DNA from 2 places in the Methylobacterium sp. P5_C11 genome. Region 2 is predicted to be linked to the other one. Evidence: predicted binding sites of a transcription regulator. Region 2 holds the regulator's gene; the other holds the start of a gene.

Region 1 (4,196 bases), on a different contig from region 2:
GGAAACCGGTCGACCCGGACGGTCGGCGCCCATCCTGAGTGCCGGCTCGCGGTCGATTCGCGTGCCCTGATCCGCCCCGGAAGTCCGCCGTGTCGGCATCGGCGATCGGGCTCCGGACAGCCTGGACCTCCCCTGCCTCGCTGCGCGCGCGGCGGCCACCGGACGAAGCGAGATCCGGTCCGCGATCGTCAGGATCACTGCACGCTGAACCCGCCGCATCCGTCGCGTAGCATCCCGCGGCGTCGCAGTGCGTGACACGGCACCGATCGCGCAACTGTCGGCATCCGACATTGCGTGCCGAGACGCCATCTCAGGTGAGACACAGTATAAATGCTCGATCGAACAATCATAGGTTGGAATATTTATTGGATCCAGCAATCTTTCGTGCTGAAAAACGATCTTATGATGCGGATTTGAAACCTTAGCGATCCCTCTGTCAACTTTGATTTTTCGTTTTTTCGAAATCATTTTGGAAAAATTGTTCTTACAAATATTCGATAATATTTGGGTCGCAACACGATATCTGTAACCAAGATATCTTTATTCAGTCAGAATTGTTGTTGGCGACGATCCTGCGGCTTGTCCATTGGCTGGCTCAGACCGGGCGCCGGGTTGCCCGGCCAGCCCGCATGCCCAGAGTCAGAACAGCGTCAGTTGCGCCCCCGGCTTGCGGAAGGCGTCGCGGTTCAACGTGACTCTGCCGAAGGCGAAGCCAAGCCGCTTGCCGGCGAGCCGTACGCGCTGGCCGATCATGACCGCGTAGGCCCCCTCGCCGCGGAAGCGGTGGCCGAAGCGCGGATCGTTCTCACGGCCGCCCCGGGCCTCCCGCAGGAGGGCAAAGGCCCGCGCGCTGCGTTCCGGGTAATGTTCCGCGAACCAGTCCGCGACGAGGTCGGCGACCTCCCCTGGAAGCCGCAGAAGCGCGTGGCCGATCCGGCTCGCGCCGTGCCCCCGTGCGCTGGCCAGGATCGCCTCGATCTCGTGGTCGGTCAGGCCCGGGATGATCGGCGAGACGTTGACCATCACCGGCACCCCCGCCGCGCTCAGCGCCCGCATCGCCGCGAGCCGCTTGTCCGGCCGGGGCGCCCGCGGGTCGAGGCGGCGGGCGAGGACCGGGTCCAGCGTCGGAAGCGAGATCGCCGCCAGCACGAGATTGTCGGCCGCCATCTCGGCCAGGATGTCGAGGTCGCGCAGCACGAGGTCGGACTTGGTGGTGATGCTGACGGGGTGGCGGGCCTCCCGCAGCACCTCCAGCACCGCACGGGTGATGCGGTGCTCGCGCTCGACCGGCTGATAGGGATCCGTGGCGGTGCCGAGGGCGATCGTCTCCGGCCGGTAGCCCGGCGCGGCGATCTCCCGGGCGAGGAGGCGGGCGGCCTCCGGCTTGGCGAAGATCCGCGACTCGAAATCGAGCCCCGGCGACAGGCCGAGCCACGCATGGGTCGGGCGCGCATAGCAGTAGATGCAGCCGTGCTCGCAACCCCGATAGGGGTTGATCGACCTGTCGAAGGGAATGTCGGGGGAGGTGTTGCGGGCGATGATCCGGGCCGCGCGCTCCGGCAGGACCTGCGTGCGCAGGACGGCCGGCGTGTCCGCTGTCCAGCTCCCGTCGCTGAACACCTCGCGCCGGGCCGGCTCGTAGCGCCCCGAAGGATTGGCCGTGGCGCCCCGGCCGCGCCGCGCGTCCCGCGGCGCGGCGCTCGGTTCGAGGCGGCGCGCGGTTTGCGATCGGGCTCCCTCGGACCACTCCGCCATGACGACTCGCCTCTGTCCGTTGCGAATAGAACATAGCGCGAACACGACCTGGCGGAACGCCTTATTTTCAGGCAAACTTGGCTTTGCCGCCGTTCCGGACTGCGGCAGCTTTGCCCGCGCGCCCGCAGGCAGTTTACGGCGCCGCAGAATCGTCTATGGGCGCGCACATGCTCTCCGCGGTGACCTATCTGGCCGACCCAGCCGATCCGGACGCGATCGATCGTCTGGCCGACACGCTCAGCGTGCTCGTGTCCGGCGTAGCGGGCGGCCTCGTGGGCGACGCGGTGATCGTGTCGGGCCGCGCGAGCGAGGCCGTCGCGGCCGTCGCGGAGGCCACCGGCGCGACGCTGGTGCTCCAGGGGAGCGGCAATCCCTACGCCGTCGGCGCCGCCGCGGCCCGGCGGGACTGGGTTCTGTGCCTGGAGGCCGGCGACGTTCCGGCCGAGGGCTGGATCCGCACCCTCGACCGCTTCGTCGGGACGGCTCGTCCGGAGACCGGGCTCGGCCGCCTGCATCGCCCAGCCGCTGGCTGGCTCGGGACCGTCCGGAACCGGGTGGAGGCTCTGGCGGGCGCCCGGCAGGCCCGGGCCGGGGACGTCGTGCGCCGGGACGTGCTGAGGACCGCGGCCGTGTTCGCGCCGCGTCTCAAGGTGAGGCCGCTGATCGCGCGGATCGAACGGGCCTGATCGACAGAATCTTGCTCTGCGCCTCGTTGTTGTCCGTCGATCCTCCTCTACAACCTCTCGGGTAAGAAGATTTGCCGTCTCTCCATCCGCGGGAGAGTGCCGGCCGGCTCCCGCCCTGGAAGGATGGTGCAATGGATTCGTCGGGCCTGATGGGGCGCAAATCGGTCGACGACATCCTGGAAAGCGGCGAGGGCGAGCAGCAGCTCTCGAAATCCTTGGGCGCCCTGTCGATCACCGCGATGGGCATCGGCGCGATCATCGGCGCCGGCATCTTCGTCCTCACCGGCACGGCCGCGGCCCAGTATGCCGGGCCGGGGATCATGCTCTCCTTCGTGCTCGGCGGCATCGCCTGCGCCTTCGTCGGCCTGTGCTACTCCGAGATGGCGGCACTGATCCCGGTCGCCGGGTCGAGCTACACCTACACCTATGCGACGCTCGGCGAGTTCTTCGCCTGGCTGATCGGCTGGGACCTGATCCTGGAATACGCCATGGGCGCCGCCACCGTGGCGGTGGGCTGGTCGGGCTACGTCACGAGCATCCTGAAGGATGTCGGGATCGTGATCCCGGCCCAGTTCGCGCATGCGCCCGGGACGCCGATCGACAGCGGCGGGACCGCCCTGTTCAACCTGCCGGCCGTGCTGGTCGTGGCGCTGATCACGCTCCTGCTGGTGCGCGGGACCAAGGAATCGGCCCGCTTCAACAACATCATGGTCGCGGTGAAGCTCACCGTGGTGGTGGCCTTCATCGCGCTCGGCTGGGGGCATGTCGACACGGCGCACTGGAGCCCCCTGATCCCGCCGAACGACGGCACCTTCGGGCATTACGGCTACAGCGGCATCCTGCGCGGCGCGGGCGTGGTGTTCTTCGCCTTCATCGGCTTCGACGCGGTCTCGACGGCCGCCCAGGAAGCGCGCAAGCCCCAGAAGGATATGCCCATCGGCATCCTCGGCTCCCTCGCCGTGTGCACGATCCTGTACGTTCTGGTCGCCGCCGTCCTGACCGGGCTCGTTCCCTACAAGGACCTCAACGTCCCCGACCCGATCGCCAAGGGCGTCGACGTGATCGGCATCGGCTGGTTCGCCCTACTGATCAAGCTCGGAGCGCTGACCGGCCTGACCACGGTGATCCTCGTCCTGCTCTACGGCCAGAGCCGGATCTTCTTCACCATGGCCCAGGACGGCCTGCTGCCGAAGATGTTCTCCCACGTCCACCCGACCTACCAGACACCCTATCGCAGCCAGATGCTCATCGGGGCTCTGGTGGCCTGCGTGGCGGCCCTGGTGCCGATCAACATCCTGGGCGAGATGGTGAGCATCGGGACGCTCGCCGCCTTCATCCTGGTCTGCGGCTCGGTGATCTACCTGCGCCGCACGGACCGCCACATGAAGCGACCGTTCCGGGCGCCCGCCGTGCCGATCGTGCCGATCCTCGGGATCCTGTTCTGCCTGCTCCTGATGATCGGCCTGCCCCTCGACACGTGGCTGCGCCTGGTGATCTGGATGGCGATGGGGCTCGTCGTCTACTTCTTCTACGGCCGCAAGCACTCGGTGCTGCGCCGCAAGGAGGGGAATGCCGCCTAGAGCCGTTCCCGCGGGCGTTGCGACGGGTTAGCGATTGCGGCGTTGAGTGGTGAAGGAGCCAGCGATGCCTTCACCGTTGTCTGTCGATCTGCGCGAGCGCGTCGTGGCGGCCGTGGCCGAGGGCGCCTCTTTCCATCGGGCGGCAGCCCGGTTCGGTGTGAGCGTGTCGAGTGCC
Region 2 (4,196 bases):
GCTCGACGAGCGGGAGGTCGGCGCCCGACTGATCATCCGCGTCGAGACCTTCGCGGGGCTCGCGCCGGAGTCGCGGCCGGTGCGGGTGCGGGTCTCGTTCCGCAGGACCCCCATCCCGCGCCCCGGGGACGTCGTCGCCGCCACCGCCCGGCTGCTGCCGCCGCCGGAGGCCGCCCGGCCGGGCGGCTACGACTTCGCCCGGGACGCGTATTTCCAGGGACTCGGCGCGGTGGGCTCGCTCGTCGGCGCGGTCGCGATCCGGGCGCCGACCGAGCCGCCGCCCATGAGCCTGCGCCTCGCCGCTCTGCTGGACGAGGCCCGCAACGCGCTGACCCGCCGGATCGCGCAGGCCGCAGGGGGACAAGCGGGCGCGGTGGCGGCGGCTCTTGTAACGGGCAAGCGGGGACTGATCGCGCCGGCGACCAACGACGCGCTCCGCGCCGCCGGAATCTACCACGTGGTGTCGATCTCGGGGCTCCACATGGTGCTGGCCGCCGGCGTGGTCTTCTGGCTGGTGCGGGCGGTCCTCGCCGCGGTGCCGTACTGCGCGCTGGTCTGGCCGATCAAGAAGATCGCCGCCGGCTTCGCCATGGTCGGGGTCACCGCCTACTGCGCCTTCTCGGGCTGGGACATCGCCGCCGAGCGCTCCCTGATCATGACCCTGATCATGCTGGGCGCGATCCTGGCGGACCGGCCGGCCCTGTCGATGCGCAACCTCGCGCTGGCCGCCCTGATCGCCCTCGCCCGGGAGCCCGAGGGCCTGCTCGGCCCGAGCTTCCAGATGTCGTTCGGCGCCGTGGCCGGGCTGATCGCCTGCGCCCGGCTGATCGACGGGCGGCTGTTCGTGCGCCCCGGGGCGGGGCGGCTCGGGCGGCTCGTCGGCACCGGCCTCTCGGCGGTGACCGGGACCCTGGCCACGACCCTCGTGGCCCAGATCGCGACCGCGCCCTTCGCCACCTATCATTTCCAGACGGTTCAGCCCTTCGGGCTTGTCGGGAACGCACTGACCCTGCCGCTGGTCTCCCTCGTGGTGATGCCGTCGGCGGTGATCGGGATCCTGGCCTATCCCTTCGCCCAGGACCGGCCGATCTGGTGGCTGATGGGTCAGGCGGTGGGGGGCATGCTCGTCGTCTCCGACTGGATCGCCGGGTTCGAGCGGGCGATCGTCGTCGTGCCGGCCTTCGGCACGTCGGCGCTGATCCTGCTGACCCTCGGCCTGCTGCTGGCGACGCTCCCAGCCTCGCGCCTGCGCTGGCTCGCCCTGGCGCCTGCCCTGGTCGGCCTCGTCCTCGCGGCCAGGCCGGACCGTTACGACCTCTACGTCGACCGACAGGGCGCAGGAGCCGCGGTCCGGGGGCCAGACGGACGCCTCACGGTGCTGGGCAGCCCTTCCGGCTTCGTCCTCGAGCAATGGCTGAAGGCGGACGGTGACGGACGGCGGCCCGCAACGCTGGTCGCACCGCAGGGCAGCGGCCGCTGCGACCACCTCGGCTGCACGGCGCGCCTGCCGGACGGCCGAGCGGTGGCCCTCGTCCGGGATCGGCGCGCCTTCCCGGAGGATTGCGCCCGCGCCGCAGTGGTGATCACCGGCCTCGTGGCGCCCCCGACCTGCACGCGCCCGCTGGTGATCGACCGGCGCGTCCTCACCGCCCACGGAGCGGTCGCCCTCCGGGCCGAGGGTGACGGTTTCGCCACCCGGTACACCCGTGCCGACGGCCGCGCCGTACCCTGGCGGCCGGGACCGGCACGTGAGCCGCGCCTGCGGACGCCCGTCACATCCGGGTCGGACGGATCCCACACCGCGGAGGCTCCGCCTCCGGAAACCGACGGGTCAGGCAACGGCGCCGTCTCCGGCGACGCGCCCGCCGAGCCGCTTCAGTAGCGGCGGACGAGGCTGACCAGGCGTCCCTGGATGCGCACCCGGTCGGGCCCGAGCACGCGGGTCTCGTAGGCCGGATTGGCGGCTTCCAAGGCGATCGAGGAGCCCCGGCGACGCAGGCGCTTGAGGGTCGCCTCCTCGTCGTCGATCAGGGCCACGATGATGTCGCCGGTGTTGGCAGTGTCCTGCTTGCGGATCACCACGAGGTCGCCGTCGAGGATGCCGGCCTCGACCATCGAGTCGCCGCGCACCTCAAGGGCGTAGTGCTCGCCGCCGGCCACGAAGTCCGGCGACAGGGTGATGGCGTGGCTCTGGTTCTGGATCGCGGAGACCGGCGTGCCGGCCGCGATCCGGCCCATCACGGGAATCGAGATGGCGCGGCCGGCCTCGTCGAGGATCCGCGTGCTCGCCGGTGCGGGCGGCTGCTTGGACTTGCCGCCCTCGACCACGCTCGGCGTGAACCGGCGAGGCTCTGCCGAAGCCGCGGTCGGGGGCGCCTGGGTCAGGCTCTCGGGGATGCGGATCACCTCGATGGCACGCGCCCGATTCGGCAGGCGCCGCAGGAAGCCGCGCTCCTCGAGGGCCGTGATCAGCCTGTGGATGCCCGATTTCGACTTGAGGTCGAGGGCGTCCTTCATCTCGTCGAAGGACGGCGGGACACCGCATTCCTGCATCCGGCTCTGGATGAATCGCAGGAGGTCCAGCTGCTTGCGCGTGAGCATCGACGGGGGACTCGCGGCTTGGCGGACCGCCACGTGACGGTCTCCGAAACAAATCACGAACAGGTTAAACGTTCCGCAAGTGTTCTGCAAGGGCGGGACCGCTACGCTTGGACCGGTGTCGGCCCGGCCATGCGGCCGATCCGGCGCCTCGCCGGACGGGACGGGCCGAGAAACGCATTGACGGCGCAAGCGGAGCCGTTTCAATGCTGGCCCGTGCCCCGCCGGAGAGGCGGCGGATCCGGGACGCGGGCCGGGACCAGCTTGGAATGACGCGGATGCGACGACCCGCAGCTCTGCTGCCCCTCGGCCTCGCCGCCCTCGGCCTCGCCGGCTGCACCACCGGGTTTTCCTATATCTCGCGGAACTATGTGGCGCTCACCCCTCAGGTGGTGACGATCGGCTGCAAGGAGCCCTACGAGGTCTACGATAACCGGCAGCAGCGCCGGATGCTGATCGTCTCGAACGCCCTGCGCGAATATGCCGGCTGCAACCTGAGCGAGGCGCGGATCGATCCGGAGCCGGACGCGACCCGGGTGAAGCGCTTCCGCACCGCCGCCCGGGCCTATCTCGACGAGACGGTGCGGGAAGATTGCCGGATCACCGGCGAGACCGTGTTCGATCCGCTGAAGAGCGAATTCGCCTACGCGTGCGACGCGCCGATCGAGCGGCGCGGCACGGTGGTTCCGCGCCTGCCAGGCCGCAATCCGGGTCTCGGCCCGCGCTAGCACCACTTTGGGAAATTGATATCAGGGCGGGTGTTCGAAGGCGACTTTACTATTCGGGCCGCGCGGCGTCTGCAGCCTGTTGAGGAGATCGAGGATGGCCGACGGGGCCGCTTCCGGCAAAGGGGTGGCGCTCGCGTAGGGCCTGCTCCCTTGAACTTCCGATTACCCGGGTCGCGGGGGGCCGGCCGCAGCTGGATCGGGCACGGTGGTGCGGACCCTGCGCCCGCGCACCACGACGCTGGCCAAGCCCATCGCCCGCATCAGCCGGGCGACCGTGCCGCGCGCCACCGCGATCTCCTTGCGGGCGAGCTGACGCCACGCCTTCCTGAGCCAGCAGACGCCGAAGTTCGCCGCTTGAACGCGCCGGATCTCGGCCATCAGCATCGCGTCGCGCCTAGCCCGAGCCGACAGCCGCTCCGGATCGGCCTGCCGTTCAGCGTCCTGCTCCTATGCAGCGCTGCCGAGTTCGCAGCAATCCGCAACKGAATCAAGACGAGACAGATTAAGAGAAAAAGTCCGGATAGCTCGCGTCTTTGCTGCCAAATACAAGCTTTATATTTTGTTTTTCAAAAATATAGGTACCACGCATGACCTAAAGCTGAGTATATAGACGGATCATTACGCTACCCGTGCGTCTCTCCCGCGAACGCGTCGAGACCCGTGAGAGTCCCGCCATCCGTCCCGAGCGAACATATTCGCGGTAATATTGGTCACGTTCAAAAGTCGATCTGTTTTGATCGACCAATACGGCAAGACCAGAAACACTCGGCTCACTTTGATCGTCGCCGCGTCGCTTCCACGTCGAGGCCTATTGCCGAACGAGTCGCTTCGGCCTAGCTCCCTTGCGGCCATCAGAGCCTGCGCGGCCCC

Evidence for each region. The regulator LexA, encoded in region 2, represses DNA repair genes until DNA is damaged. The targets are predictions, from matches to a motif close to TGTTCNNNNTGTGTTCNG.
Region 1: ACXJKQ_RS02460 (PA0069 family radical SAM protein) is a predicted target of LexA. The motif match lies at 1,782-1,799, and genes of this name have one in related genera.

Annotation. Positions count from the first base shown of each region.
Region 1 is NZ_JBFULS010000002.1:138,342-142,537, forward strand. Features, by position in the region: gene ACXJKQ_RS02460 (PA0069 family radical SAM protein) at 640-1,755, opposite strand; gene ACXJKQ_RS02465 (hypothetical protein) at 1,911-2,441, shown strand; gene ACXJKQ_RS02470 (amino acid permease) at 2,573-4,021, shown strand; one part of gene ACXJKQ_RS02475 (IS630 family transposase) at 4,086-4,196, shown strand, end outside.
Region 2 is NZ_JBFULS010000022.1:14,126-18,321, reverse strand. Features, by position in the region: gene ACXJKQ_RS13735 (ComEC/Rec2 family competence protein) at 1-1,882, shown strand, start outside; gene lexA (transcriptional repressor LexA) at 1,876-2,601, opposite strand; gene ACXJKQ_RS13725 (hypothetical protein) at 2,877-3,326, shown strand; partial or broken gene ACXJKQ_RS13720 (IS3 family transposase) at 3,458-3,764, opposite strand.